Regions from separate parts of the Polaromonas sp. LjRoot131 genome, predicted to be linked through region 1. Evidence: predicted binding sites of a transcription regulator. Region 1 holds the regulator's gene; each other region holds the start of a gene.
The links. The regulator sigma-54, encoded in region 1, starts transcription at its own class of promoters, with help from an activator protein. The targets are predictions, from matches to a motif close to TGGCANGNAANCTGCTTT.
Positions count from the first base shown of each region.

Region 1 (6,974 bases):
CCAGTGCGCGGCCAGCTGTGGAAAGAAGTCGGCCGCTTCCTCGCCCCAGGCGTTTTGCGCCTGCTCGCGGCCGGGGTTGGCCGAGCGGTCGCGCGAAGTTTCGAAGGCGGGCTCTTCGCGGCTGTCGCCGCCATCGGGGTTCAAGGGCTGGCCGAACTCGTCGATGGGCTGGTTGCGGTGGTCGTGCTGGACGTCCCGGCTTTGCTGGCGCCGCTGGTCGCGGCCCTGCACACCGGTGATGCCGGCCACACCGGCCACGTCGATGCGCTCGCCATAGGGCGGGTTCACCAGCATCACGCCCGAGGGCGCGGGCGGCATGCGCTGCAGCGCGTCGCCGCCGCGGAATTCCACCGCGTTGGCCACGCCGGCACGCTCGGCATTGCGTTCGGCGAAGTCGACCATGCGGAAGGACACATCGCTGCCGAACACCGGCGCCGTGGGTTCGGTGATGGCGGCCTCGGCCTGGTCCAGCAGGCCGTCCCACACATGGCCCTGGAAGGGCAGGTATTTCTGGAAGGCGAAACGGCGGTTGATGCCGGGCGCGATGTTGCAGGCGATCTGCGCCGCCTCGATGGCGATGGTGCCCGAGCCGCAGCAAGGGTCGTAGAGCGGCACGCCGTCCTTGCACAGCTGGTCCCAGCCGCTGGCGGCGATCATCGCGGCGGCCAGGGTTTCTTTGAGCGGCGCATCACCCTTGTCTTCGCGCCAGCCGCGCTTGAAGAGCGGTTCGCCCGAGGTATCGATGTAAATCGTGACGGTGTCGGTCGTCAGGTGCACATAGACGCGCACGTCGGGCCAGCGCGTGTCGACGCTGGGCCGCACGTCGTCGAACTTGGCGCGAAAACGGTCGGCGATCGCATCCTTGATCTTCAGTGCCGCGAAGTTCAGGCTTTGCAGCGGGCTGTGCTGGGCGGTGATCTCGACCTTGAAGGTCTGCTTGGGCGTGAACCAGATTTCCCAGGCCACGTTGGCCGCGGCGTTGTACAGGTCTTGTTCACTGCGGTACTGGTTGTGCTGCAGCTCGATCAGCACGCGCTGTGCCAGGCGGCTGTGCAGGTTGAGCTGCAGCGCGTCGCGCCAGGAAGCCTGCAACTGCACGCCGGCGCGCCAGGCCTTGCCGTCGATACCGGTGACGCGCTTGACCTCGGTGGCCAGCAAGGTTTCAACGCCCGCGGCGCACGGTAAAAATAACTGGAGCTGGTTCATGTCGGATTCTTCAAAGGACTGCTGGAAATTCGATTATCGGGATGCCGGGCAAGGCGCACGGAGCGCAGGAACCGGAATGCACTTGCGGTGCATGAGGATTCCGGGCACCGCGCAACGCCGCCATGCGCCCGAGAATCGGAGTTATAGCGATTTGCGCAAATTAGCTGGGGCGATGCGCAGCGCCTCGCGGTACTTGGCCACGGTGCGGCGCGCGCATTCAATGCCCTGCTCCTTGAGCATTTCGGAAATCTGGTTGTCGCTGAGCGGCTTTTTCAGGCTCTCGGACGAGACGAATTGCTTGATCAGCGCGCGCACCGCGGTGCTGGAGGCGTTGCCGCCGGTTTCAGTGCCCAGGGCGGAGCCGAAGAAGTACTTGAGCTCAAAGGTGCCGAAGGGCGTGCCCATGTACTTGGCGGTGGTCACGCGCGAAATCGTGGATTCATGCAGGCCCAGCTCGTCGGCGATCTCGCGCAGCACCAGCGGGCGCATGGCGAGCTCGCCGTGCGTGAAGAAGTTTTTCTGCCGCTCGACGATGGCGCTGCTCACGCGCAGGATGGTGTCGAAGCGCTGCTGGATGTTCTTGATGAACCAGCGCGCCTCCTGCAGCCGTTGCTGCAGCGCCTGGCCGCCCTGGCCCTTGTGCTGCTTGAGGGCGTTGGCGTAGATGTCATGCACGCGCAGGCGCGGCATCACGTCGCCGTTGAGCGAGACCTTGAAACCGCGGCCCGACTTCACGACGATGACGTCGGGCACGATCAGGTTGCGCTCCACGTTCACGAAGCGGCGGCCGGGTTTGGGGTCGAGACGGCCTATCACGGCGATCGCGCCCCGGACGGCGGCTTCGGTGAACCCGCACAGGTGCGACAGGCGTTTCACGTCGCGTTTGGCCAGCAGCTCCATGGGCTGCTTGCACATGGCGATGGCGGCGCGGGTCTCCTCGCAGTCCTTGCAGTCCAGCAGCTGCAGGCCCAGGCATTCGGCCAGGTTGCGCGCGCCCACGCCGGCAGGCTCCATGTGATGCAGCAGCTTGAGCGCCATGGCAAAACGCTGCTCGAGGTCCTCGGCCTGTTCCAGGTCGTCGCCGGCCAGGCCCGCCGCGAGCGAGGCCAGGCTGTCTTCGAGGTAACCGTCGTCGTTGAGCGACTCGATCAGGAAATGCAGGGCCGCGCGGTCTTCTTCGGACAGACGCAGGCCCAGCGACTGGCGGTGCAGGTGGTCTTGCAGCGACTCGTGGGCGCCGGTCAGGTCGGAGGCCTCGGTGTCGCCCTCGTCGTTGTTGTTCTTGCGCGCCGGCGCATCGCTGCCCCATTCGCTGTCGTCGGGCGTGGTTTCCACCGTGCCGTCGCCTTCCCAGCTTTCCTCGAGCTTGGGCTCCGCGCTGACCTCGGCATCGGCGGGGGCCGAAGTCCCGGCATCCTCCGCGCCGCCGCCCGTCGAATCCGCCGCGGATTCAAACTCGCGGCTGTCCTGGCTGACCGGCGTGTTGAGGTGCTCCAGCCCGAACTCTTCGCGCACCGCCGTTTCTTCGGCCACCTCGAGAAACGGGTTTTCGTCGAGCATCTGCTCGACTTCCTGGCTCAGCTCAAGCGTCGACAGCTGCAACAGCCGTATCGACTGCTGCAGCTGGGGCGTCAGCGCAAGATGCTGCGAGACGCGTAATGACAGGCCTTGCTTCATCTCAAAGATTTCTGACGGGAGAGCAGAAAGAGTTCAAGCAGGGGCCGCGGAACTGGCTTTGCCAGGCCGCAGGCGCCGCCCCCTCGGGGGGGAGGGAGCTACACGAAGTGAGCGACAACAGGGGGAGTGTCATCCTACATCTTGAAGTGTTCACCGAGATAGACGCGGCGCACATCGGCGTTGTTCACGATCTCGGAGGGCGTGCCCTGGGCCAGCACGTGGCCGTCGCTGATGATGTAGGCGTGGTCGCAGATGCCCAGCGTCTCGCGCACGTTGTGGTCGGTGATCAGCACGCCGATGCCGCGCGACTTCAGGAAGCCGATGATGCGCTGGATCTCGATCACGGCGATCGGGTCAATGCCGGCAAAAGGCTCGTCAAGCAAGATGAAGCGCGGCTGGGTGGCCAGGGCGCGCGCGATCTCGACGCGGCGGCGCTCGCCGCCCGACAGCGCCGGCGCCGGCGAATTGCGCAGGTGGTCTACCCGCAGGTCCTGCAGCAGGCCGTCCAGCCGCGACTCGATCTCGGCACGGCCCAGCGGCTTGCCGTTGGTGCCCAGCTGCAGTTCGAGCACGGCGCGCACGTTTTCCTCCACCGTGAGCTTGCGGAAGATCGAGGCTTCCTGCGGCAGGTAGCTCAGGCCCAGGCGGGCGCGCAGGTGAATCGGCATGTGCTCGACCGACTGGCCGTCGATGGAAATCTCGCCCGCGTCGGCGCGCACCAGGCCCACGATCATGTAGAACGAGGTGGTCTTGCCGGCGCCGTTGGGGCCCAGCAGGCCCACGACCTCGCCTTTTTGCACGGCCACCGAGACGTCCTGGACGACCTTGCGGCTGCCGTAGGATTTTTGCAGCCCTTGCGCAACGAGGCGGCTGGGGGTGGCGGCGGGGGCCGCCGAAGTGTCAGTCACCACATCCATCTGTGAAAGGTTCTTTCTAGTTCTTTTCAGTGCCCAGCGTGGTGCTGGGGCGCAGGGCGGCGGGCGGGGCCGCGGGTACGCTGGCCGGGGCCGACGCGGCGGCGCGCGGCGACAGCATGGCGCGTATCCGGCCGCTCGGGTTGGCGGCGGTCTTGTTCTGCGCGCCGCCGTCCACGGTGAAGACGTCGGTGTTGTTGTCGTAGACGATCACGGCGCCGGTGGTTTCATCCACCAGGGTGGCGCCGTTGTAGCGGCGCACCACGGCGCGCGTGATGAATTTGACGAGGTCGGCGCGGCTGTCGTATTCGATGCGCTCGCCTTCGCCTTCGATGTATTCGTCCACGCCGTCGCGCTTTTTCCGGTAGAAGGCCAGCTTGCCGGGCGCCGCGATGGAGACCGCCTGCTGGTAGCCCTCGGGGTCCTGCATGACGTCGACCCGCGCGCCGCGCACGATGGTCGTGCCCTTGGTGATCACCACGTTGCCGGTGAACACGCTGGTCTGCTTGAGGTCGTCATAGCGCAGGGCGTCGGCCTCCGCGTTCATGGGCTTGTCCCGGTCGGCTTTTTCAGCCCAGGCCGGAAATGCCGCCCCCAGCGCCAAAGCGGCCGGCAGGATGAGGGAATAAAGGGGGTGTTTCATAAGGCACGAATCTTGCTGCTTTGGGGTTCGGCCATTGTAGCCATGCAAGCTGCGGGAATGGCTTGCACGGGGAATATTAGGGGCATAAAAAAACCCGCCTGGAATGCGGCGGGTTTTTGGGCGGCGGGCCGTTGCGGCCCCGGACGCCTTATTTGGCCTTGCCGCGCGACTGCGCGATCAGCGCGTCCGTGACCTGCAGGGCGCGGGTCATGCTCTGGGCCAGGGTGGCCGAGGTGTAATAGCGCCCGGCAATGCCCAGGGCCGGCACGCCGTCGACCTTGTAGATGTCCTGCAGCTGCGTGGCCTTGCGGGCCTTGGTGGTGACCGTGAAGGAGTTGTACATCTCGACGAACTTGGCCTTGTCGAGGCCTTGTTTCTCGGCCCAGGTGGTGATGGAGTCGGCATTGGCGAGCGCAAGTTTTTCCACGTGGATGGCGTAAAACACCTTTTTGTGGAGCTCCTCGACCTTGCCCATGGCTTCCAGCACGTAAAAAAGACGCTGCTGGGGTTCGAAATCAGGGCGGAAGGCCACCGGCACGCGCCGCACGGTCACATCCTTGGGCGCCTGCTTCATCCAGGCCTCGAGCTGCGGCTCGAAGGCATTGCAGTGTGGGCAGCTGTACCAGAAGAACTCGACCACCTCCACCTGGCCCGCGGGGACCTCGGTGGGCGCCGGCTTGTCCAGCGTCAGGTAATCGGCGCCGTCCTTGAAGGCCCTGGCCTGGGCTTGCGCCAGCGAGGGCAGGGCGATGCCGCCCAGGGTGGCGGCGGCAGCCGAAGCGGCTGTAAACGAAAACTCACGGCGTTGCATCAGATTCTTCTCCTGGTATGACGGAAATGGTGGGTAAACCGCCCCTCCGGACGGCAGCCCTCAAGGTGCGGGGCACAGGGGTTTGTACACCCGCGTCGTGAAAAGTTCAGCTTATCGGCGGTCGGGGTTCAGCGCTGTACGCGGACCAGCGCGGTTTCGATGGAATTGTTGTCCAGCCGTTCCTTGGCCTTGTCGGCGTCTTCCTTTTTATCGAAAGGCCCGAGGCGCACGCGGTACACGGTGCGGCCGGCCTGCTCGCGCTCGGTGACCTTGGCCTGCATGCCCAGCAGCAGCAGCTTGGCGCGCTGCTGTTCGGCGTCTTCGGGCGTGCGGAAGGCGCCGGCCTGGATGAAGTAGCTGAAAGGGTCCACGCCCGGGCTGGACGACAGGCCTTCGACCTTGGCCTTGGCCAGGTCGCCCAGCGGGTCGGCCGCGGGGGCCGGCTTGGCGGCGGCGGTTTTAGCGGGCGCCGAAGCCGCGGCCTTGGAGCCGGCGGACGGGTCGGGAACGGCGACACTGGGCGTTTCGGCGGGGCCTTGGGCAGGCGCCGGCGGCTTGGGCTGGTTTTTGCCGGCCAGCGGCGCGTTCGGGTTCCAGTCCTTGTTCTTCTTGGCTTCCGCGGCATCGCTGTCGGGGTTGCGCGCCTGGCTCTTGTTCATGAAAGGCACGGGCACCTTGGTGATGTAGACCGCCACGGCCAGCGCGGCGCCCAGGCCGATCAGCGCGCCAATCACCAAACCCAGCAGGGTTCCGCCTTTTTGAGTGTTCATTCCCTTGCCCACGTTCATTGTCTTGTCCTGAAAATTAGGGTGCTGCCGCCTGCTTGCATTACATCTTGCGCGGGGCGCTCACGCCCAGCACCGCGAGGCCATTGTGCAACACCTGCGCGGTTGCCGCGACCAGCGCCAGCCGGGCGCGCTTGACGGCCTCGTCGTCGACCAGGATGCGCTCGGCATCGTAATAGCTGTGGTAACTCGCCGCGAGTTCGCGCAGGTAAAACGCGACGTCGTGCGGCGCCAGGCCGGCTGCCGCATTGGCCAGCATCTCGGGGTATTTGGCGAGCAGCAGCATCAGTGCCTGGGCTTGGGGGCTGTCCAGCGCCGACAGGTCGGCCGACTTCAGGCTGGCTTCGTCGCCGCCCTGGCCGGCCCAGGTGGTGAGGATGGAACAGATGCGCGCATGCGCGTACTGCACGTAGTACACCGGGTTCTCGTTGTTCTTGGCCAGGGCCAAGTCGATGTCGAAGATGTATTCGGTGTCGGGCTTGCGGCTCAGCAAAAAGAAACGCACGGCGTCGGCGCTGGTCCATTCAATCAGGTCGCGCAGCGTGACGTAGCTGCCGGCGCGCTTGGAGATCTTGACTTCTTCGCCGTTGCGCATCACGCGCACCATGGTGTGCAGCACGTAGTCGGGGTAACCCTGCGGAATGCCCTCGCCGGCGGCCTGCAGCCCGGCGCGCACGCGGGCGATGGTGCCGTGGTGGTCCATGCCCTGGATGTTGATCGCCTTGCCGAAGCCGCGCTCCCATTTGGCCAGGTGGTAGGCCACGTCGGGCACGAAATAGGTGTAGCTGCCGTCGCTCTTTTTCATCACGCGGTCTTTGTCGTCGCCGTAGTCGGTCGACTTCAGCCACAGCGCGCCGTCCTGCTCGTAGGTCTTGCCGGCGTTCTTGAGCCTGGCCACGGTGGCATCGACGCGGCCCGAGCTGTACAGGCTGGACTCG
Region 1 is NZ_CAXUPF020000004.1:291,618-298,591, reverse strand. Features, by position in the region: gene ACSQ27_RS18975 (THUMP domain-containing class I SAM-dependent RNA methyltransferase) at 1-1,206, opposite strand, end outside; gene ACSQ27_RS18970 (RNA polymerase factor sigma-54) at 1,348-2,883, opposite strand; gene lptB (LPS export ABC transporter ATP-binding protein) at 3,018-3,800, opposite strand; gene lptA (lipopolysaccharide transport periplasmic protein LptA) at 3,817-4,440, opposite strand; gene ACSQ27_RS18955 (thiol:disulfide interchange protein DsbA/DsbL) at 4,589-5,251, opposite strand; gene ACSQ27_RS18950 (SPOR domain-containing protein) at 5,380-6,021, opposite strand; gene argS (arginine--tRNA ligase) at 6,080-6,974, opposite strand, start outside.

Region 2 (6,974 bases), on a different contig from region 1:
CCGATCCGCACGCGCCTGACGGACGAGGAAGTGGCGCGTTTCGCGGCGCAGCGCTTTCGCTTTCCCGGCGTCGACATCAAGGCCCGGCTGTTCCGCAGCTATCCCTACGGCGAACTCGGCAGCCATGTGGTGGGCTACATAGGCCGCATCAACCAGGCCGAGAAGGAAATCATTGAGGGCAGCGAGAACGAAGGCAATTACCGCGGCACCGACTACATCGGCAAGCTGGGCGTAGAGCAAAGCTTTGAGCAGCAGCTGCACGGCATCACCGGTGTCGAGCAGGTCGAGACCTCGGCGGGCGGCCGCGCGATGCGCAAGCTGGCCAGCAGTCCGGCGACGCCCGGCAACACCGTGCGGCTGTCGCTCGACATACGCCTGCAGAAGCTGGTCGAAGACATGTTCGGCGACCGGCGCGGCGCGCTGGTGGCGCTGGACCCGAAGACCGGCGACGTGCTGGCCTTCGTCAGCAAGCCGACCTTTGACCCCAACCTGTTCGTGGACGGCATCGACACGGAAAGCTGGCAGTACCTGCGGGACTCGCTCGACAAACCCCTGCTCAACCGCGCATTGCGCGGCACTTACCCGCCGGGGTCGACCTACAAGCCCTTCATGGCGATGGCGGCGCTGGAAACCGGAAAGCGCTCGGCCAGTTTCATCGTCAACGACAACGCCTCCTGGGCTTTCGGCGGCCACGTGTTCCGCAGCCACGGCGACATCGCGCTGGGCGCGGTCGACATGTACCGCTCCATCGTCAAGTCCAGCAATGTGTATTACTACTCGCTGGCCAATGAGCTCGGTGTGGACGCCATGCACGACTTCATGAAGCCCTTGGGCTTCGGGCAAATCACCGGCATCGACATCGCCGGTGAACTGGCCGGCGTGCTGCCCAGCCAGGAGTGGAAGCGCGAGGCCTACAAAAAGAGAGGCGCGGCGCAGCAAAAGTGGTACCCCGGTGAAACCATTTCGCTGGGCATAGGCCAGGGCTACAACACCTTCACCATGCTGCAGCTGGCGCAGGCCACGGCGGCGCTGGCCAACAACGGCGTCAAGCGCCGGCCGCGCCTGGTGATCGGCACGCAAGACCCGGTGACGCGCGTGATGCACCCCTTGCCGGCCGAACCCGGCGAAGACCTGCGCTACAAGCCCGAAAACGTGGCCATCGTGCGCAAGGCCCTGGTGGGCGTGACGCAGGAAGGCACTTCGGCGCGGGTGTTTGCCGGCGCCGGCTACCTGAGCGGCGGCAAGACCGGTACGGCGCAGGCCGTCACCATCGGCCAGAAAGACAAATACAACAGCGCCAAGATGGAGGAGTACCAGCGCGACCACGCCGTCTATATGGCCTTCGCGCCCGCCGAAGACCCCAAGATCGCGCTGGCCGTGATCGTCGAAAACGCCGGTTGGGGCGCCGGCGTGGCGGCCCCGATTGCGCGCCGGGTGTTTGACTACGTGCTGCTGGGCCAGTATCCGAGCGAGGAAGACATGGTGGCGGTGCAAAAAGGCCTGGCCGCCGCGCCCATCGGCAAGCCGCGCCAGGCGGCCGAGGTGGCCGGCCTGCTGTCCGCCCCAGCCTCCGGGCCCACCGCCGCCGCGGCAACAGCGGCCGGCAAGGCCAAGGCGGCGGCGATTGCCGAAGCCCTCAGCAAGCTGACTCCGCCCATGGCCGCAGCCGGCATCAACCCCGACTGAGCGCCGGCTGCCCGGCGCCCCCGGAAAACGGCGGGCATAAAAAAAGCGCTGGGGTTACCAGCGCTTTTTGCAGCAGGGCATCTTGTGGAATGCCTTGCTGCTGATATGTACTTCTAGTGGCTCTCTCGTGTCTCCTCGGCTCCTCGCGTTGCGAGCAGCAAGGCTCGTCAGCAAGTCGTCCAATGTAGCCCGCGCACTGACATAGTGCATTGGGGGTTTCCCGCCCCCGGGATTCTGCGGAGGGGCGGCTGCAGTCCCTGGTGCGGCGTGCCACACCATGGCGCCCGGCGTGCACCGCGTGTACGCATTTGCACCGAAAACCGCCCAAATCGTCCCTATAAAGCGCTGGCATGACTTATGCCTGCTGCCTTGCGGTTGTTACGAATTGTTGGCTGACTGCAAGAAAGGCGGGCATGTATGCACCTGAAGAGCGTTACGGCGTGGGGCTTGTCGATCTGGATGGGCATGGCCTGCCAGCAGGCCATGGCGCAGGCGCCTGCCGCGCCGGCTTCCGTTCCCTCGGTAGCGGCTTCCGGCGCTGCTCCTGAGGCTGCGGCGCCCGTCGTCGCCCCCGCGCCACCGCCAGCGGCCCCGGCGGCCGCAGCCGCGGTTTCGGCCCCCGCAGTACCCGCATCCGCCCCGCCGCCCGCACCCCTGACCCGCCCGGGCCTGGTGGGGGCGGAGACCCTCAACGGCGCCGACACCGCCTGGATGATGACCTCCACCGCGCTGGTGCTGCTCATGACGCTGCCGGGCATCGCCCTTTTTTACGGCGGCATGGTGCGCAAGAAGAGTGTGCTCAACGTCATGGCCTGCGTTGTCGCCATCTGCGCGGTGGTGAGCCTCCTGTGGTTCGCCGTGGGCTATTCGATCGCCTTTACCCCCGGCAGCAGTGCCTGGGGCCATTACGTGGGTGGCGCCGAGCGCTTCTGGTTCACCGGGCTGGATTACGTGAAGGACGCGCAAAAGGTCGCGGTCAGCCATGTCGCGCCCAACATCCCGGAGTCGGTCTACGCGATGTTCCAGCTGACTTTCGCCATCATCACGGCGGCGCTGGTGGTCGGCTCTTTCGTCGAACGCATGCGCTTTTCCGCGATGCTGATCTTCATGTCGCTGTGGACGGTCGTGGTGTATGCGCCGATCGCCCACTGGGTCTGGGAGCCCAACGGCTGGCTGGCCCGCATGGGCGCGCTGGACTTCGCCGGCGGCTCGGTGGTGCACATCAATGCCGGCATGGCCGGGCTGGTCTGCGCCTACGTGCTCGGCCCGCGCCACGGCTACGGCCGCGAGCCCTTCACGCCCTTCAACCTGGGCCTGACCATGGCCGGCGCCGGCATGCTGTGGGTGGGCTGGTTCGGCTTCAACGCCGGCTCCGCGGTGGCCTCCGACGGCCGGGCGGGCCTGGCCATGGCGGTCACGCACATCGCGGCCGCGGCCGGCGCGCTGTCGTGGATGGCGGCCGAGTGGGCGGTGCGCGGCCGGCCTTCGCTGCTGGGCCTGTGCTCGGGCCTGGTGGCCGGCCTGGTCGCGATCACGCCGGCGGCCGGTTTTGTCTCGCCGCGCGCGGCGCTGGTGTTCGGCGTGGCCGCGGGGCTGGCCTGCTATTGGGGCGCCACGGGCCTCAAGCGCCTGCTCAACGCCGACGACTCGCTGGACGTGTTCGGCGTGCACGGGGTAGGCGGCATCGTCGGCTCGCTGCTCACGGGCGTGTTCGCCAGCAAGGCCATTTCGGGTGTGGAAGGCAGCGTGCTCACGCAGGCGATAGGCGCGGGCGCGGTCATGCTGTACAGCCTGTTCATGACGGCGCTGGCCTTGTGGGTCACCTCGCTGCTTGTCAGCCTGCGCGTCAGCGAGGCCTCGGAGAGCGACGGCCTGGACATCACCCAGCATGCCGAACGCCTGGGCACCTGATGTGCCGGCATTCACTTTGAAGGACACACACCATGCCTTCCAGCGAAAAAATCGCCATCGCCGCCCATCTTCACGTGTTGCTGCGCCGCAAGACCGGCCGGGTGACCGACACCGAGTGGATGGCCGGCAACCATGAGTACGCGGCCGAGATCGCGCGTTTTGCGCGCGAGAAAGCGGCCGAGGAGGGACACCCCGACCTGGCCGTCTGGGCCGACAGGCTCGAGGAGATCATGGCCGTGCCCGACCCCAGGCCGCGCGTGCCGCTGGTCCAGATGGTGTCGGAGGCGGTGAAGGAGCGCGCCGCACCCGTGGTGGCGCCGCCGCCCCAGCCGGACCGCCAGAGCGCGCGATCGATAGACACCGAGGAAGAGGTCTACCCGGAATCCGGTTTTATCGAATCCACCTTCGGTGCGATCTTCGGCGAGGAGGGCCAGCGTGAGCGCAGGCACCGCGACCCGAACGCGCCGCGCTATGTGAAGGGCTTGCGCTGAAACTGCAGGCCTATTGCGCCGGCTGCGCTTCCCGTGCGCGGTTCAGGCTGTGCGCCAGCATGTTGCGGGTGCGCGCGCGAATGTTGGCGCTGGCCTCGTCGGCAAAGGCCGCCACATAGGGGTGGCCCGCGTTGTCCGCCAGGATGCTGCGCCGCACCTGCGCCAGGCCGGCATCGCAGGCGGCCAGGGCCGTGTCGGCGAGCACAAAGACGGACTGGGCCGCATCGTTTTTCAGCGGCAACAGGGCCTTGTCCGCGCAGCGCTGGTAGTCGTTGATGGCGGCCGCCACCGGCGCGCGGGCAATCGACAGCGGGTCATGGCTGGCCCGGGGCGATGAGCCGCAGGCGGGCAGGGCCAGGAGCAGGGCGACGACCAGGAGGAAGGGCAGATGTTTCATGCGCCGCATTGTGTCATCGGCGCGTGAACCCGGGCGGCGGGTACTGTGCGGCAGGGATGTAAGGAAAATCGATTAAGGGTAAGCACAGCTGGCCTGCTGTAAACGCAGGCCTTAGCATGCAACTCAATAACTAAGGGGGGAGCTTATGGCGCGCATTGCAATGACATCCGTGGTGTTGACCTTGGCCTTGGCGGCAAGCCTGCCGGGATCCAGCCACGCCCAGGCCCCGGCCCAGCAACTGGTGCTGGGCATCAGCGAAGGCACTTCGGGCGGACTCGACCATGCCCAGGTGATCGCCAAGTACCAGGGGCTGGCCGAGGTGATAGGCCGGGCCATGAAGGCCAAGGTCAGCGTGGTGTTCGCGCGCGAATTCAAGCAGCTTGAAGAAGGCATGCAAACCGGCCGCTTCGACCTGGTGATGGCCCGCCCCAGCGACTACCCGGCGCGCGGCATGCGCGACTACGGCTACAGCTACATCGCCAGCACCAAGCCCGACGGGCAGTGTTTCATCATCGCCCCCAAGGGCTCCGAGCTGAAAACGATCAACGACGTCAAGGGCAAGCGCATCGCCCTGCCCGAGCAGATCGCCTATATGTCGCGCTTCTGCGCCGCCGAGCTGCGCGACAAGGGCATCCTGGTGGACAAGGAAAATGTGCAGTTCGTGCGCGAACAGGCCGCCGTCGGTTTCTACCTGGACAACAAGTTCGCCGATGTGGGCGGCGTGGCCTCTTATTCGGGCATCGCCAAGAAATGGGAAAAAGACGGTGGCCGCATCCTGCACAAGAGCGTGGCGCAGCCTTACTTCCCGATGGTGGCGCACAAGCGCATCAAGGCCGAGCAGCTCAAGGCCATCCAGGAAGAGTTGCTGGCCCTGCCCGGCAGCGACGCCGGCAAGGACGTGCTCAAGCGCATAGGCATCGAACAATTCGACACCACGTCGGAGGCCCGCATGCGCGAGCTGCTCAAGTGGCTGAACATCTAGCCTAGCCCGGCTCAGTTTCCAGCCCGGCACGCAGCTGCCGCGGCTGTCTTCCCGGCCTGCTACGGGCCGCCGCCTTTCCCCCGTCAATACCCTGCGCCGCGCGCCGGCGCCGGGCGCGCGGCTGGGCGAGCCCGCCCAAGCCCTAGGGTTTTCACTGAAAAAAAGCTGCGCTGCTTCGTTGCTTTAGTTATTATTCATAACCATAATCGACCTCACTGAAAACCTCCAAATGACCCAAAAACACCTCCAACTCGAAATGCGCGGCGACGTTGCCGTGATCCGCCTGGCGCGCCCCGCCAAACGCAATGCGCTGGGCGACGCCCAGGTGCTGGCGCTGCGCGACATGTTTGAAAACCTGCCCTCCGGCGCCCGCGCCGCCGTGCTGCACGGCGAGGGAGACCACTTCTGCGCGGGGCTGGACCTGGGTGAACTCCAGGAGCGCGACGCCAGCCAGGGCCTGCACCATTCGCGCATGTGGCACGCGGCGCTGGACCGCCTGCAGTACGGGCCCGTACCCGTGATTGCCGCCCTGCACGGGGCAGTGGTCGGCGGCGGCTTGGAACTGGCGAGCGCCTGCCACATCCGGGTGGCCGACGACAGCACGTTTTACGCGCTGCCCGAAGGCTCGCGCGGCATCTTTGTCGGCGGCGGCGGCGCGGTGCGCATTCCCCGGCTGATAGGCGCGGCGCGCATGACCGACATGATGCTGACCGGCCGTGTCTACAACGCCCAGGACGGTGAGCGCATAGGGCTGGCGCAGTACCTGGTGCCGCAGGGGCAGGCGTTCGACAAGGCGCTCGAACTGGCGACCCGCGTGGCGACCAATGCGCCCCTGACCAACTATGCCCTGATGCATGCTTTGCCGCGCATTGCGGAGCAGCCGGCGGACCAAGGCTTCTTTACCGAAGCGTTGATGGCGGCGATCGCGCAAAGCGCGCCCGAGGCCAAGGGCCGCGTGAGGGACTTCCTGGACGGCAAGGCCGCCAAGGTGCAAAAAAGCTGAGCGGTGCCGGCGGGCCCTGCGTGAGGTCCCGGTGGGAAAGAGACAAAAGCCAAAGAGCCGAAAAGACAAAGAGACAGAAGAGACAACACCATCATGAGCGCCCTCAAATTCCGCCCCCTGCGCTTTGGCGTGACGCGTGCCGTCCTGCGCGAAGGCGCACCCGGCGTCGGCTACCTGCGTGCCGACCAGGACCTGAAAGACTACCCCGCCCGTATCACCGACCGGCTGCAGCACTGGGCGCAGGCCGCGCCCGAACGCAGCTTCATGGCGCGGCGCGAAAAACGCCCGGACGGCACGACGGGCGAATGGCGCCACCTCAGCTATGCCCAGGCCTGGGCGGCGGCGCGCAGCATTGCCCAGGGATTGCTGGACCGCGGCCTGAGCGCCGAGCGGCCGGTGGTGATACTTTCCGAAAACGGCCTGGAGCATGCGCAGCTGGCCCTGGGTTGCCTCGTGGCCGGCGTGCCCTACGTGCCGGTGTCGCCGCCGTACTCGCTGGTCAGC
Region 2 is NZ_CAXUPF020000002.1:365,785-372,758, forward strand. Features, by position in the region: gene mrdA (penicillin-binding protein 2) at 1-1,686, shown strand, start outside; gene ACSQ27_RS12180 (ammonium transporter) at 2,104-3,597, shown strand; gene ACSQ27_RS12185 (hypothetical protein) at 3,630-4,088, shown strand; gene ACSQ27_RS12190 (hypothetical protein) at 4,099-4,485, opposite strand; gene ACSQ27_RS12195 (phosphate/phosphite/phosphonate ABC transporter substrate-binding protein) at 4,631-5,467, shown strand; gene ACSQ27_RS12200 (crotonase/enoyl-CoA hydratase family protein) at 5,697-6,470, shown strand; gene ACSQ27_RS12205 (feruloyl-CoA synthase) at 6,564-6,974, shown strand, end outside.
Region 2: ACSQ27_RS12180 (ammonium transporter) is a predicted target of sigma-54. The motif match lies at 2,033-2,050, and genes of this name have one in related genera.

Region 3 (6,974 bases), on a different contig from region 1:
AACACGATGTCTTTGGCGGCCGCCTCTTCACGCGTGCCGGCCGTGATGCCGGGAAGGCCGTGCACCAGTTCCTTGAGCGAGCCGGGGCCGCGGCTGTTCGAGAGGGTGGCGGGGATGCCGTGGCGGGCCAGGATGGCGGCGATGGCCGAGCCGATGGCGCCGGAACCGATGATGCCGATGCTGGGGGTGTTGACGGTGTTGACGGTGTTGACGGTGTTGACGGGGGTAGACATGAATTCACTCCTTGGGTTGTTGATGGGGTGAATGATGGGATTTTGATTGCCTTTTGATAAGCCGGTAATGGCTTGAATTATCTTCAAGCATTACTTTAAGATGCGACGATGGAAACCCTGGCCAACCTCGAATCCTTTGTGCGCAGCGCCGAAAGCCGCAGCTTCTCGGAAGCGGCGCGGCGCCTGGCGCTGACGCCCGCGGCCGTCAGCCGCAATGTCGCGATGCTGGAGCGCAACCTCGGCGTGCGCCTGTTCCAGCGCTCCACGCGCAAGCTCACGCTGACCGAAGCCGGAGAGCGTTTCCTGGTCTCCATCGCCGGCAACCTCGACGCGCTGCAGTCCGCCATCGCGGCGCTTGCCGATGACAGCGGCGCGCCCGCCGGCACGCTCAAGGTCAGCATGTCGCCGACCTTTGGCGTCGAACACATACTGCCGCTGCTGCCGGCCTTCCTGGATCGCTACCCACTGGTGCGCCCCGACTGGTATTTCGAGAATCGCCCGGTCGACCTGATCGCCGAAGGCTATGACGCTGCCATAGGCGGCGGTTTCGAATTGGCGCCCGGCGTGGTGTCGCGCCCCCTGGCGCCGATTCATTTGATCGCCGTGGCTTCGCCCGCTTACATGGCCGGCCGCCCGTCGCCCACCGACCCCGCAGGCCTGGCCGGGCTCAGCGGCATCGTCATGCGTTCCAGCGCCACCGGCCGGCTTCGCCAGTGGGTGATGCGCGACACGGCCGGCGTCGAAATGCCGGCCGCCCAGGCCGAGTCGGTGCTGGTGAACGACCCCACGGCCATGCGCTCAGCGGCGCTGATGGGCTTGGGCGTGACCTTGCTGGCCCTGCCCGACGTGCTGCCGCAACTGGAACGCGGCGAACTCGTCAGGCTTCTGCCGCGCTGGTATGTGGATGCCGGCGCCATTTCGATTTATTACGCCACGCGCAGCCAGATGCCCGCCAAGACGCGTGTCTTCATCGACTTTGTGGCGGAGGCCTTCGAGCGTGAGCAACTGGCCCGGCGCTTTGCCGGCAGCCTTGCTTAGGTTTGCCTCCCGCCGCCAGCAGACACGGCGGACTTGCAACACAATCGCTGTCTTCACATCTCCCGCCAAGCGGAAGGCAGCTCTCCATGACCCAATCCCTCAAAGTCGCCGTGATGGGCGCAGGCGCCGTCGGTTGTTATTTCGGCGGCATGCTGGCGCGTGCCGGGCATGAGGTCGTGCTGATCGCGCGGCCCCAGCATGTGGAGGCGATTGAACGCGACGGCCTGCGCATGGAAACCCGCATGTTCGATGAACACGTGCGCCTGGCCGCCAGCAGCGACCCGGCCGCCGTCAAGGGCGCCGACCTGGTGCTGTTCTGCGTCAAGTCCACCGATACCGAATCGGCCGGCGCGCTGATACGGCCGCATCTCGCGGCCGACACCCTGGTGCTGTGTCTGCAAAACGGCGTGGACAACGCCGACCGCCTGCGCGCGGTGCTGCCTGGCACCGCGGTGGCCGCCGCCGTGGTCTATGTTGCGACCGAAATGGCCGGCCCCGGCCACCTCAAGCACCACGGCCGCGGCGACCTGGTCATCGAGCCTTCAGCCCGCAGCGACAACGCCGCGCAAGCCCTGGTCGCGGCCGGCGTGCCCACCGAGATCTCCGCCAATGTGCGCGGCGCGCTGTGGGCCAAACTCATCCTCAACTGCGCCTACAACGCCGTCTCGGCCATCGCCCAGCTGCCTTACGGCAAGACAGTGCAGGGCGTGGGCGTCGTGGACGTGATGCGCGACGTGGTCGCCGAGTGCCTGGCCGTGGCCAAGGCCGAAGGCGTGCAGGTGGCCGGCGACGTGCACACCGCCGTCGAAAAGCTGGCCGCCAGCATGCCGAATCAATATGCCTCCACCGCGCAAGACCTGGCGCGCGGCAAGCCCACGGAGATCGACTACCTCAACGGCCTGATCGTCAAACGCGGTGACGCGCTGGGGGTGGCCGTGCCGGCCAATCGAGTGTTGTGGTCTATGGTCAAGCTGCTCGAAGGCAAGGCCGCGGCAGCCTGACTCAGCGGGAGACCAGAGGGAGAAGGTGCAAGAGAAATGGCAAGGGCAGGGCGCAGGCGTCACAAACCGGCAGCGTCAATCGTCATAGAGGCAGGTGGTACTCAATTTCGAGCCGCTTAACCTTCCACCCTGGACCAGAAAGTGCACATATGAAAATCGTCGTCATCGGAGGCTCAGGCCTCATCGGATCCAAACTCGTCAACATCCTTCGCCAGCGCGGCCATGAGGCCGTGGCCGCATCCCCGGCGTCGGGCGTCAACACCCTTACCGGCCAAGGGCTGGCGGAAGTCCTGGCAGGCACCCAGGTGGTGGTCGACGTGGCCAACTCGCCCTCGTTTGAGGACAAGGCCGTGCTGGAATTTTTTGAAACTTCGGGCCGCAACCTGCTCGCGGCCGAAGCGGCCGCCGGTGTCACGCACCACATCGCTCTTTCAGTCGTCGGCACCGACAAGCTTGTGGAAAGCGGTTATTTCCGCGGCAAGATCGCGCAGGAAAAACTCATCCGGGCCGCCAGCATCCCGTACACCATCGTCCACTCCACCCAGTTCATGGAGTTCCTGGGCGGCATCGCGCAGTCGGGCACCGAGGGGCAGATCGTCCGCCTGTCGCCGGCCTTTGTGCAACCTATCGCGTCCGACGACGTGGCCGCCGCGATGGCCGACTTCACGCTGGGCGCGCCGGTCAACGGCACGGTCGAGATCGCCGGCCCGGAAAAGGTTCGCCTTTCGGACCTCGTCCAGCGCTTCCTGACCGCAAGCAATGACCCGCGCAAGGTCGTCGCCGACCCGCAGGCACGCTACTTCGGCGCCGAGCTCAAGGACGACACCCTGGTGCCTGTTGGCAAGGCACGCCTGGGCACGGTGCGGTTTGAGGACTGGTTCGCCAGGTCGCAAGCCGCGAAATAAGCGCGGCCACTCTTCCTCCTCTAGGGAAGGCTAAGCGCAGTCACTCCTTCCCCCTCTGGGGGAAGGCTGGGATGGGGGCTCCCCGGTTTCCCTGTTCCACGCCCGCCAGGCAATCGATGGCCGCGAGGCCCCCATCCCCACCTTCCCCCAACGGGGGAAGGGGCAAGACTCGGTCACAAACCGGCGCCCTGAATCGTCTTAAAGGCAGGTGCCTCAATTCCGAGCCGCATCAAACAACCCTGTGAAAGCCCCACCATGAAAAATATCTGCACCTCCCTGTTCCTCGCAAGCGCCGCCTTGCTCGCCCAGCCGGCCCTGGCCGCCGGCCCCGAAGGCGTGCGTGTCACGCCGGTGATGGCGCAAGACCTGCCGGACATGCCCGGCAAGGAAGGCCTGATGATCACCGTCGACTACGCCCCCGGCGCGGCCGACCCGGTGCATCGCCATCTTGCGCACGCCTTTGTCTATGTGCTCGAAGGCTCCATCGTGATGCAGGTCAAGGGCGGCAAGGAAGTCACGCTGACCGCCGGCCAGAGCTTTTATGAAGGCCCCAAGGACATCCACACCGTGGGCCGCAACGCCAGCAGCACCCAGCCCGCGAAATTCCTGGTGCTGCTGCTCAAGAAGAAAAAAGCCGAGGTGCTGGAACTGGTCAAGTAGCCACCGGTCCCGGCCGGGCCGCAGGCACCAAAATGTCGAGCCCGCCGCGGCCCGGTGCACGCATTTGGGGCAATGCGCGCCTGCCGCCGTCGCATGGCGGGGCAGAAAGGCCGGTTTCCACCCGCATTCCCCACGGCACAGTAGTTGCTTTGACCTATCCGTCCGGCTAATGACGGCTGGGCATGGCGTGGCCCGCGGGCCGCTGCCCGGCGGATTTAATGGATAACGGCGTCCACTTCCAGCCTCCCATTTTTTGGGGGCGCCTGGGGGTGGATTTTTTTTGGCCTTTTGAGGCCCACAACTACAGACAAGAGGATCGCATGGCGTATTTAGTGCCTTCGGAATTTGTGACCAAGATGGTGGACGCGGGGGAGTCCAAGATCTTCATGTCCACCCGCGACACCGTTATCCGGGCCTACATGGCCGGCGCCATCCTGGCCCTGGCGGCCTGGTTCGCGGTCACCATCAATGTGCAGACCGGCCAGCCCCTGCTGGGCGCCGTGCTGTTCCCGGTGGGTTTTGTCATGCTCTACCTGTTCGGCTTCGACCTGCTGACGGGCGTGTTCGTGCTGTGCCCGCTGGCCTTGATCGACAAGCGCCCGGGCGTGACGCTGAAGGGCGTGCTGCGCAACTGGGGCCTGGTCTTCACCGGCAACTTCCTGGGCGCCTTCACGGTGGCCGTGATGATGGCCATCTATGTCACCAACGGCTTTTCCACCGAGCCCAGCGCGGTGGGCAAGGCCATAGGCGTGGTGGGTGAGAACCGCACGCTGGGCTACCAGAAGTACGGTGCGAACGGCATGCTCACGCTGTTCGTGCGCGGCATGCTGTGCAACTGGATGGTGTCGGCCGGCGTGGTCGGTGCGATGATCTCCACCCAGGTCAGCGGCAAGGTGATCGCGATGTGGATGCCCATCATGCTGTTCTTCTACATGGTGTTCGAGCACTCCATCGTGAACATGTTCCTGTTCCCCTCCGGCCTGTTGCTGGGTGCGCATTTCACCATCATGGACTACCTGATCTGGAACGAAATCCCGACGGTGCTGGGCAACCTTGTGGGCGGCCTGGCCTTCACGGGCTTGACCTTGTACGCCACGCACATTAAAACCGGACCCACACGTTCCATCAAATAATCCGCTTCAAGTACAAAGCCCTCGTGCATGCACGAATGCGTGAGGGCTTTGCCGGTACCCCCTTATGTCCCCTGAACTGAAGATATCGGCAGGCCAGTATTCGGACAAGGGCCGCAAGGAGACCAACCAGGATTTCCACGGCATCTACGTGCCGGTGGAGCCGCAGCTGAGCGCCAAGGGCATTGCCATTGCGCTGGCTGACGGCATCGGCAGCAGCGCCGTCAGCGACGTGGCCAGCCAGTACGCCGTCAGCGGTTTCCTGGAAGACTATTTCTGCACCTCGGAAGCCTGGTCGGTCAAGACCTCGGCCGAGCGCATCCTGAGCGCCACCAACTCCTGGCTGCATGCGCAGACGCAGAGAAGCCAATATCGCTACGACAGCGACAAAGGCTATGTGTGCACCCTGAGCGCTATGGTCATCAAGTCGACCACCGCGCATATTTTTCATGTCGGTGATTCACGCATTTACCGCCTGCGCGGCAAGGCGCTGGAGCAGTTGACGAACGACCACCGCGTGTGGATTGCCCAGGGCCAGAGCTACCTGGGCCGCGCGCTGGGCTTCAAGCCCCAGCTGGAGATCGACTACCAGACCCAGCCGGTGGAGCAGGGCGACATCTTCTTGCTGGCCACCGACGGCGTGTACGAACACGTCAGCGAGCACGACATGGCCGCCATCATCCGCGGCGGCGCCGATGCGCCCGAAGGCCTGGAAGCCGCCGCGAAAGCCATTGTCGACAAAGCCTTTCAGCGCGGTAGCGAGGACAACCTCACGGTCCAGCTCGTGCGCGTCGATGCGCTGCCCCGGCGCGAAGCCGGCGAGATGGTGCAGCAGCTCTCAGGCCTGCCGCTCCCCCCCATCCTCGAGGCCAGGACGGTGTTTGACGGCTACACCATCGTCCGCGAAGTGCAGGGCAGCAGCCGCAGCCACATCTACCTGGCCACCGACAACGACACCGGCGCGCTGGTCATCCTCAAGACGCCGTCCATAGACCTGGGCGGCGTCCCGGCCTACCTGGAGCGCTTCTTGACGGAAGAGTGGATCGCCCGGCGCATCAACAGCGCCCATGTGCTCAAGCCTTATATGCCGACGCGCAAGCGCCACTATGTGTATGTGGCCACCGAATACATCGACGGGCAGACGCTGCGCCAGTGGATGATCGACAACCCCCGGCCCAGCCTGGAGGTGGTGCGCGGCCTGGTCGAGCAGATCGCCAAGGGCCTGCGCGCCTTCCACCGGCACGAGATGCTGCACCAGGACCTGCGGCCCGAGAACATCATGATCGACGCCACCGGCACCGCGAAGATCATCGACTTCGGCGCCACCCGCGTGGCCGGCCTGGTGGAGGCCGACACACCTGGTGGGCACAACGACATCCTGGGCACGGCCCAGTATTCGGCGCCCGAGTATTTCCTGGGCGAGGGCGGCACCCCGCGCTCAGACCTTTTTTCGCTCGGCGTCATCACCTACCAGATGCTGACCGGCAAGCTGCCCTATGGCGCCGAGGTGGCGAAATGCCGCACGCGTTCCGCGCAGGACAAGCTGCGTTATGACTCGGTGCTCTACGAAGACCGCGAGATTCCGGCCTGGATCGACGAGGTGCTGCGCAAGGCCGTGCATCCCAATCCGGCCAAGCGCTACGGCGAGCTGTCGGAGTTTGTCCACGACCTGCGCCACCCCGGGCGGGCCTTCCTGCACAAGACACGCCAGCCGCTGCTGGAGCGAAACCCCGTGGCCTTCTGGCGCGGTGTGTCCCTGATCCTGGCGGTGGTCGTGGTGGTGCTGGTGGCGCTGAAGTCCACCAGCGGGTAAGACTCGGCTTACTGCTTAGCGGATGCCGCCATAGTCCGCCAGCAGCCCGGGCAGCGCCCGGTCCGCGATCTGCAGCTGTTCCGGGCTGAACTGGGCCAGCAAGACCTGCGCGGTCGCGTCCAGCGTGGCCAGCATGTTGGAGCGCCGTTGCGCGTCGGCCAGCAGGTACTGGAAGGCGTCTTTCGCGGTTTGTT
Region 3 is NZ_CAXUPF020000001.1:1,248,501-1,255,474, forward strand. Features, by position in the region: gene ACSQ27_RS05770 (NADPH-dependent F420 reductase) at 1-233, opposite strand, end outside; gene ACSQ27_RS05775 (LysR substrate-binding domain-containing protein) at 342-1,271, shown strand; gene ACSQ27_RS05780 (ketopantoate reductase family protein) at 1,358-2,272, shown strand; gene ACSQ27_RS05785 (SDR family oxidoreductase) at 2,422-3,177, shown strand; gene ACSQ27_RS05790 (cupin domain-containing protein) at 3,433-3,837, shown strand; gene ACSQ27_RS05795 (formate/nitrite transporter family protein) at 4,158-4,970, shown strand; gene ACSQ27_RS05800 (protein kinase domain-containing protein) at 5,035-6,780, shown strand; gene ACSQ27_RS05805 (hypothetical protein) at 6,796-6,974, opposite strand, start outside.
Region 3: ACSQ27_RS05795 (formate/nitrite transporter family protein) is a predicted target of sigma-54. The motif match lies at 3,971-3,988, and genes of this name have one in related genera.

Region 4 (6,974 bases), on a different contig from region 1:
AACTTACGCGCAGCGATGGCAGCGCCTTACCGGTGGCAATCACGCGAACAGGAATTCTCATTCGCCCACGGGGTGTGATGGGCACCCGTAGCGCGCTGGCGAAGCGCGATCCTGCGATGAAATCTTTGTGCTTCCTGACATTCAGTTCCCTGGTGAGGCCGGAGATAACCCGGCAAACTGAAGCTTTGCGGGGCTTTTCCGGGCCGGGCGTAACAAAATCCGCATCAAGCTAGTGTGCTTGATACCGACAAGAACACGCACAGTGGCACTGAATGAGACTTTGATTGCTTGGAAGTATAGAAGTATCGTTCCAAGGTACTCAATAGATAGCGCCAGGACACTTCAGATGCGCTCACTTGTAAAAATCCCAAAAATGCCGCCGTGACCGCGCCAACCCGATTTCAACGTCCGCCGTCACCGTATCCCGCCTTCAGCGCTCTGCGGTACTGCACCGCCTCCGCCACATGCACCGTCTGCACGGCCTGCGCGCCGGCCAGGTCGGCGATGGTTCTTGCCACTTTGAGGCAGCGGTGGATGCTGCGCCCCGACCAGCCCAGACGGGCGGCGGTCGTGTTGAGGAATTTCGCGGCTGCGTCGTCCAGCTGGCATTGCGCATCGATGGCGCGGCCTTCGAGTGCCTGGTTGCTGCCGCCCTGCCGGGCGAGGGCCCGGTCGCGCGCCGCGACGACGCGAAGCCGGATGTCGGCCGTGGCCTCGCCGGGCGGGGCGTTCACCAGTTCGTCGGCCGCGAGGGCGCCGACTTCCACATGCAGGTCTATACGATCCAGTAGCGGGCCGCTGAGTTTGCCCTGGTAACGCGAGACCTGTTCGGGCGAGCAGCGGCAGGCCCGCAGGCTGGAGCCCAGGTAGCCGCAAGGGCAGGGGTTCATGGCCGCGACCAGCTGGAAGCGCGCCGGGAATTCGGCGCGCTGCGCGGCGCGCGAGATGGTGATGCAGCCGGACTCCAGCGGCTCGCGCAGTGCCTCGAGTGCCGCGCGCGGGAACTCGGGCAGTTCGTCGAGGAAGAGCACACCGCGGTGCGCCAGCGAGATCTCGCCGGGCCGCGGCGGCGAACCGCCGCCGACCAAGGCCACGGCGCTGGCGGTATGGTGCGGCGCGCAGGTCGGGCGCTGCGCCCACTTATCCAAAGAGAAACGGCCGCCCAGCGAGGCCACGGCCGCGCTTTCCAGCGCTTCTTCTGTGGTCATGGCCGGCAGCAGGCCGGCAAAGCGCTGGGCCAGCATGGATTTGCCGGAGCCGGGCGCGCCCATCATCAGCACGCTGTGCCCGCCGGCCGCCGCGATTTCGAGCGCGCGCCGGGCCGCGGCCTGGCCTTTCACGTCGGCCAGGTCCAGGTAGGCCGATGGCGCGGGCAGCGCCTCCGGTTTCACCTGCGACCAGCCGTCCAGCGCCTCAACCGGCGCGTCGCCCGGCAAAAACTGCCTGACGACGTCGAGCAGGTGCTGCGCCCGGAAGATCTCCGCGCCTGGAACCAGGGCGGCCTCCTGGGCGCTGGCGTCGGGCAGCACAAGCTTGGGCAGCGTGCCCGCGGCGGCGCGCTCGGTGCGCGCCAGCGCCAGGCTCATGGCGAGCGCGCCGCGCACCGGCCGCAGGTCGCCGCCCAGCGAGAGCTCGCCGGCGAATTCATAACCTTCAAGCTTGCGGGCGTCGACCTGGCCGCTGGCCGCGAGTATGCCCAGCGCGATCGCCAGGTCGAAGCGGCCGGAATCCTTGGGCAGGTCTGCCGGCGCGAGGTTGACGGTGATTCTTTTGTTGGCCGGGAACTCCAGGCCGGTGTTCTGGATGGCGGAGCGCACGCGCTCCCGGGCCTCCTTGACCTCGGTTTCGGCCAGGCCCACCAGCGTGAAACTGGGCAGGCCGTTGGCCAGATGCACTTCGACGCAGACGGGCCGCGCCTCCAGCCCCAACAAGGCGCGGCTGTGCACTAAAGATAAGCTCATGAAGCAACTCCCCTGTTTTGCCCCAAAGTTGTGCGCGATTTGCGCCCCAATCTGGTGCTAGTTGTTTTTCCAGATTCTAGAACGCCCCAGGCCCGGGGCGGGAAACAGGCGGACTTGCGGCCCATAAGCCCGGCTGCTTTGGCACGGTACGTGCTATTGAACCCTGCGGAATCTGAAGACCTGTTGTGGCAACCCTCGGAATCCCTGAACCGGAGCGCTCTGATCTTCATGCGCCCAGAAACTGTAGAGCAGCCGGGGCGGTGCACCGAGGGGCCGCTTCCTTATTCATCCTTGGAGGAAACCTGAAATGAAACTCGTAACGGCCATCATCAAACCGTTCAAGCTGGACGAAGTGCGCGAAGCGCTGTCCGGTATTGGCGTGCAAGGCATCACCGTGACTGAAGTCAAGGGCTTCGGGCGCCAGAAAGGGCACACCGAGCTGTACCGCGGCGCGGAATACGTCGTCGACTTCCTGCCCAAGGTCAAGATCGAGGCGGCTGTGTCCGACGACCTGGTCGACCGCGTGATCGAAGCGGTGGAGGGCGCTGCCCGTACCGGCAAGATCGGCGACGGCAAGGTCTTTGTCTACAACCTCGAGCAGGTCGTGCGCATCCGCACCGGTGAAACCGGCAAGGAAGCGCTGTAAGGCTCAACCCCTAATAAAGAGAACATCGACATGAAAAAACTACTTGCCTCCCTTGTATTGGGACTGAGCCTGCTCACAAGCGGCGCCGTGATGGCGCAAGCCCCGGCCGCCGCGCCCGCCGCTTCGGCCGCGGAAGCCAAACCGGCTGAAGCCGCCGCGTCCGCCGCACCTGCCGCCTCAGCCGCGGCCGCCCCGGCAGCTGCTGCAGCGGCCTCCGCACCCGCGGCCGCCGCGGCGCCCGCACCCGTCCCCAACAAAGGCGACACCGCCTGGATGATGCTGTCCACGCTGCTGGTCATCATGATGACCGTGCCCGGCCTGGCGCTGTTCTACGGCGGCCTGGTCCGCAGCAAGAACATGCTGTCGGTGCTGATGCAGGTCATGGTGACTTTCTCGATGATCGTCGTGCTGTGGTTCATCTACGGCTACAGCCTGGCCTTCACCGAGGGCAATGCCTTCTTCGGCGGCTTCGACCGGCTGTTCATGAAGGGCATCTGGGACAACGTCGCGGGCACCTTCGCCAACGGCGCGACCTTCAGCAAGGGTGTCGTGATCCCCGAGATTGTGTTCGCCGCCTTCCAGGCCACCTTCGCCGGCATCACCTGCGCACTGATCGTCGGCGCCTTCGCCGAACGCATCAAGTTCTCCGCCGTGCTGCTGTTCATGGCCATCTGGTTCACCTTCAGCTATGCGCCTATGGCCCACATGGTCTGGTTCTGGATGGGTCCTGACGCCTACACCGGCAAGGAAGTGGTCGACGCGATGAACGGCAAGGCCGGCTACATCTGGCAGATGGGCGCCCTGGACTTCGCGGGCGGCACCGTGGTGCACATCAACGCCGCTGTCGCGGGCCTGGTCGGCGCCTTCTGTATCGGCAAGCGCATCGGCTACGGCAAGGAAGCCATGGCGCCTCACAGCCTGACCCTGACCATGGTCGGCGCCGCACTGCTGTGGGTGGGCTGGTTCGGTTTCAACGCCGGCTCCGCCCTGGAAGCCAACGGCTTCGCCGCCCTGGCCTTCATCAACACCCTGGGTGCTACGGCAGCCGCCGTGCTGGCCTGGTGCGTCGGTGAAGCACTGATGCGCGGCAAGGCTTCCATGCTGGGCGCCGCGTCCGGCGCCGTCGCCGGCCTGGTGGCCATCACCCCCGCGGCCGGCAACGTCGGCATCGGCGGCGGCCTGATCATCGGCCTGGTCGCCGGCTTCGCCTGCCTCTGGGGCGTGAACGGCCTGAAGAAGCTGCTGGGCGCCGACGACTCGCTGGACGTGTTCGGCGTGCACGGCGTGGGCGGCATCATCGGCGCGCTGCTGACCGGTGTCTTCAACTCGCCAAGCCTGGGCGGCCCCAGCGCCGTCGCCGACTGGACCACCGTCGCCATGGTGGCACCCGATGCGTACTCCATCGCAGGCCAGGTCTGGATCCAGGCCAAGGCCGTGCTGATTACCATCGTCTGGTCCGGTGTGGTTTCCTTCATCGCCTACAAGGTGGTCGACCTGACCATCGGCCTGCGTGTCAGCGAAGAGGACGAGCGCGAAGGCCTGGACATCACGTCCCACGGCGAAACGGCTTACAACCGCTGATGAAGCGGCGGGCAGGGCTGCCCTCAGAGGCGGCTCTTCCCTTTTGATATTTACTGAGAGTCTCCTTTGGATGTTCAGCCCGCCGGTGCAAGCCGGTGGGCTGTTTTTTTTGCGGGGCGTTAAAGTGGCGGCTGTTCACACCAACGCGGAGGCACCTTCATGACCTGGCAACCCCTTGCTGCACCGCCCAGCGGGCTCGGCGAGTCGCCGTTCTGGCATCCCGACGAGCAGATGCTTTACTGGATCGACATCCCCGGCAGGCAGCTGCACCGCTGCAACGTCTTCATGGGCACGGTCGAGAGCTGGGCCATGCCCTCGGAGCCCGGCAGCATCGCGCCGGCGCGCACCAACGGCGATAACAGCGGCCTCGTGATTGCACTGCGTGACGGCATCTACCGCGCCAGGGAATGGGGCGGCGAGCTGCGGCAGCTTATGCGGGCCGACCACGACACCGCGACCACGCGCTTCAACGACGGCAAGGCCGACCCGCTGGGCCGTTTCTGGGCCGGCACCATGTACGAGCCGCGCGACAAGGCCACGGCCGCGCTGTTCTCGCTCGACTGCCGCGGCGGCCGCCCGCCCGTGCTCGAGCGCAAGGCCGGCGACGCCATCATCGCCAACGGCCTGGCCTGGTCGCCCGATGCGGGAACGGTCTACTGGTCCGATACGCCGCGCCACGTCATCCGCGCCTGGAACTGGGACAGCGCCAGCAACGCGATGACGCAAGCCCGCGTGTTCGCGCAGTGGCCCGGCAAGCCCGACGGCTGGCAGCCCGGCATGGCCGGCTACGGCGGCCGGCCTGACGGCGCGGCGGTCGACGCCGAGGGCAATTACTACGTCGCGATGTTTGAAGGCGGGCGGCTGCTCAAGCTCTCGCCCAGCGGGGCCTTGCTGGCCGAGATCGCCGTGCCGGCGCGCTGCCCCACCATGCCCTGCTTCGGCGGCGACGACCTCAAGACCCTGTACCTCACGACCGCGCGCTACAACCGGCCCGCGCAGGAATTGCAGGACTTTCCCGATTCGGGCTGCGTGTTTTCCATGCAGGTCGAGGTTCCCGGCTTGCCGGTGAATTTCTTCCAGGACTGAGGTCTCTGCCGGCTGCCGGAAAAAACCGAACAGGCCGCGTTCAAAAAAATCAAACCGCCAACCGCGGCCGCCGCTTACCATCGTGGCCATGCTTCCAGATACCGACATCAGCGCCGCGCTGGCCGAGCGCGTGCGCGCCGCGGCGGCCACCGGCACGCCGCTGCGCCTGCGCGGCGGCGGCAGCAAGGATTTTTACGGCCAGGCCCTGGCGGGCGATATCCTCGACATCCGGCCGCACAGCGGTGTCACCAGCTATGAGCCCAGCGAGCTGGTGGTCACCGCGCGCGCCGGTACGCCGCTGGCCGAACTCGAGGCACTGTTGGCCGCGCAAGGGCAGTGCCTGCCCTTTGAGCCGCCTCATTTCGGCGATGCGAGTACTCAGGCCACCGTGGGCGGCATGGTCGCCAGCGGCCTCAGCGGCCCGGCCCGTGCCAGCGTGGGTGCCGTGCGCGACTACATGCTGGGCGTGGTGCTGCTCAACGGCAAGGGCGAACGCCTGGTCTTCGGCGGCCAGGTCATGAAGAACGTGGCCGGCTACGACGTCTCGCGCCTGATGGCCGGCTCGCTGGGTACGCTGGGCGTTCTGCTCGAGGTGTCTCTCAAGGTATTGCCTGTTGCGCCCACGGAAGCCACACTGGTCTTCGACATGGATGAAGCCGCCGCCTTGCAACAACTCAACCGCTGGGGCGCCATGCCTTTGCCCGTCAACGCTTCCTGCTGGCGGCAAGGCCGTTTGTGGGTGCGCTTGCGCGGCGCGAAGGCGGCGGTCGCCGCGGCACAGAAATTCATGGGCGGGGAGATCCTGGACAGCGATGCGGCCCGCCATTGGACTGCATTGCGCGACCAGGCCCAGCCCTTCTTTGCTCTGCAAGGTGATGAGTCGCTGTGGCGGCTCAGCCTGCCTGACCCAGCGCCGCCACTCAAGCTGGGGGAGACGCTGGTGGAGTGGGGCGGCGCGCAGCGCTGGCTCAAGCGGCCCGACGGCGATGCGGCGCTGGTGCGCCAGGCGGCGGCCCAGGCCAATGGCCATGCCACCCTGTTCCGCTCGGCCGGCAAATCCGTGCCGGTGTTCTCCGCGCTCAAACCACCGCTGGACCGCATACACCGCGAACTCAAAAAACAGTTCGACCCGGCGGGCGTGTTCAACCCCGGCCGCCTCTACGCGGACTGGTAGGGCAGGACATGCGACGCCTTCGCCACCTGACCGGGCAGCACCGGACACCCTCCATCAACCGCCTGTTGGGCGGTTTGCTGGCCTTTAACGCCGGCGCCATCAATGCGGGCGGTTTCCTGGTGGTCGGCATGTACACCTCGCACATGACGGGGTTCGCCTCGCTGCTGGCCGACAACCTTGTCCTGGGCCAGATGGCGCTGGTGCTGGGCGCCGTCGGCGCACTGCTGGCTTTCATCACCGGCGCCGCCGTGACGGCCGTGCTGGTGAACTGGGCTCGCCAGCACCGCCTGCGCAGCGAATACGCCCTGCCCCTGCTGCTGGAGGCCGTGCTGATGCTGCTGTTCGGGCTGCTGGGCGCGACGCTGAACCGCCAGACCCCGTTTGCCGTGCCGCTGACCGTGCTGGTGCTGGCTTTCACCATGGGCCTGCAGAACGCCCTGGTCAGCAAAATCTCGTCCTCACAGATTCGCACCACCCACATGACCGGCGTGATCACCGACCTGGGCATTGAGCTCGGCAAGATGTT
Region 4 is NZ_CAXUPF020000002.1:315,462-322,435, forward strand. Features, by position in the region: gene ACSQ27_RS11890 (3-oxoacyl-[acyl-carrier-protein] synthase III C-terminal domain-containing protein) at 1-61, opposite strand, end outside; gene ACSQ27_RS11895 (YifB family Mg chelatase-like AAA ATPase) at 402-1,961, opposite strand; gene glnK (P-II family nitrogen regulator) at 2,269-2,607, shown strand; gene amt (ammonium transporter) at 2,638-4,188, shown strand; gene ACSQ27_RS11910 (SMP-30/gluconolactonase/LRE family protein) at 4,348-5,274, shown strand; gene glcE (glycolate oxidase subunit GlcE) at 5,363-6,448, shown strand; gene ACSQ27_RS11920 (YoaK family protein) at 6,457-6,974, shown strand, end outside.
Region 4: glnK (P-II family nitrogen regulator) is a predicted target of sigma-54. The motif match lies at 2,101-2,118, and genes of this name have one in related genera.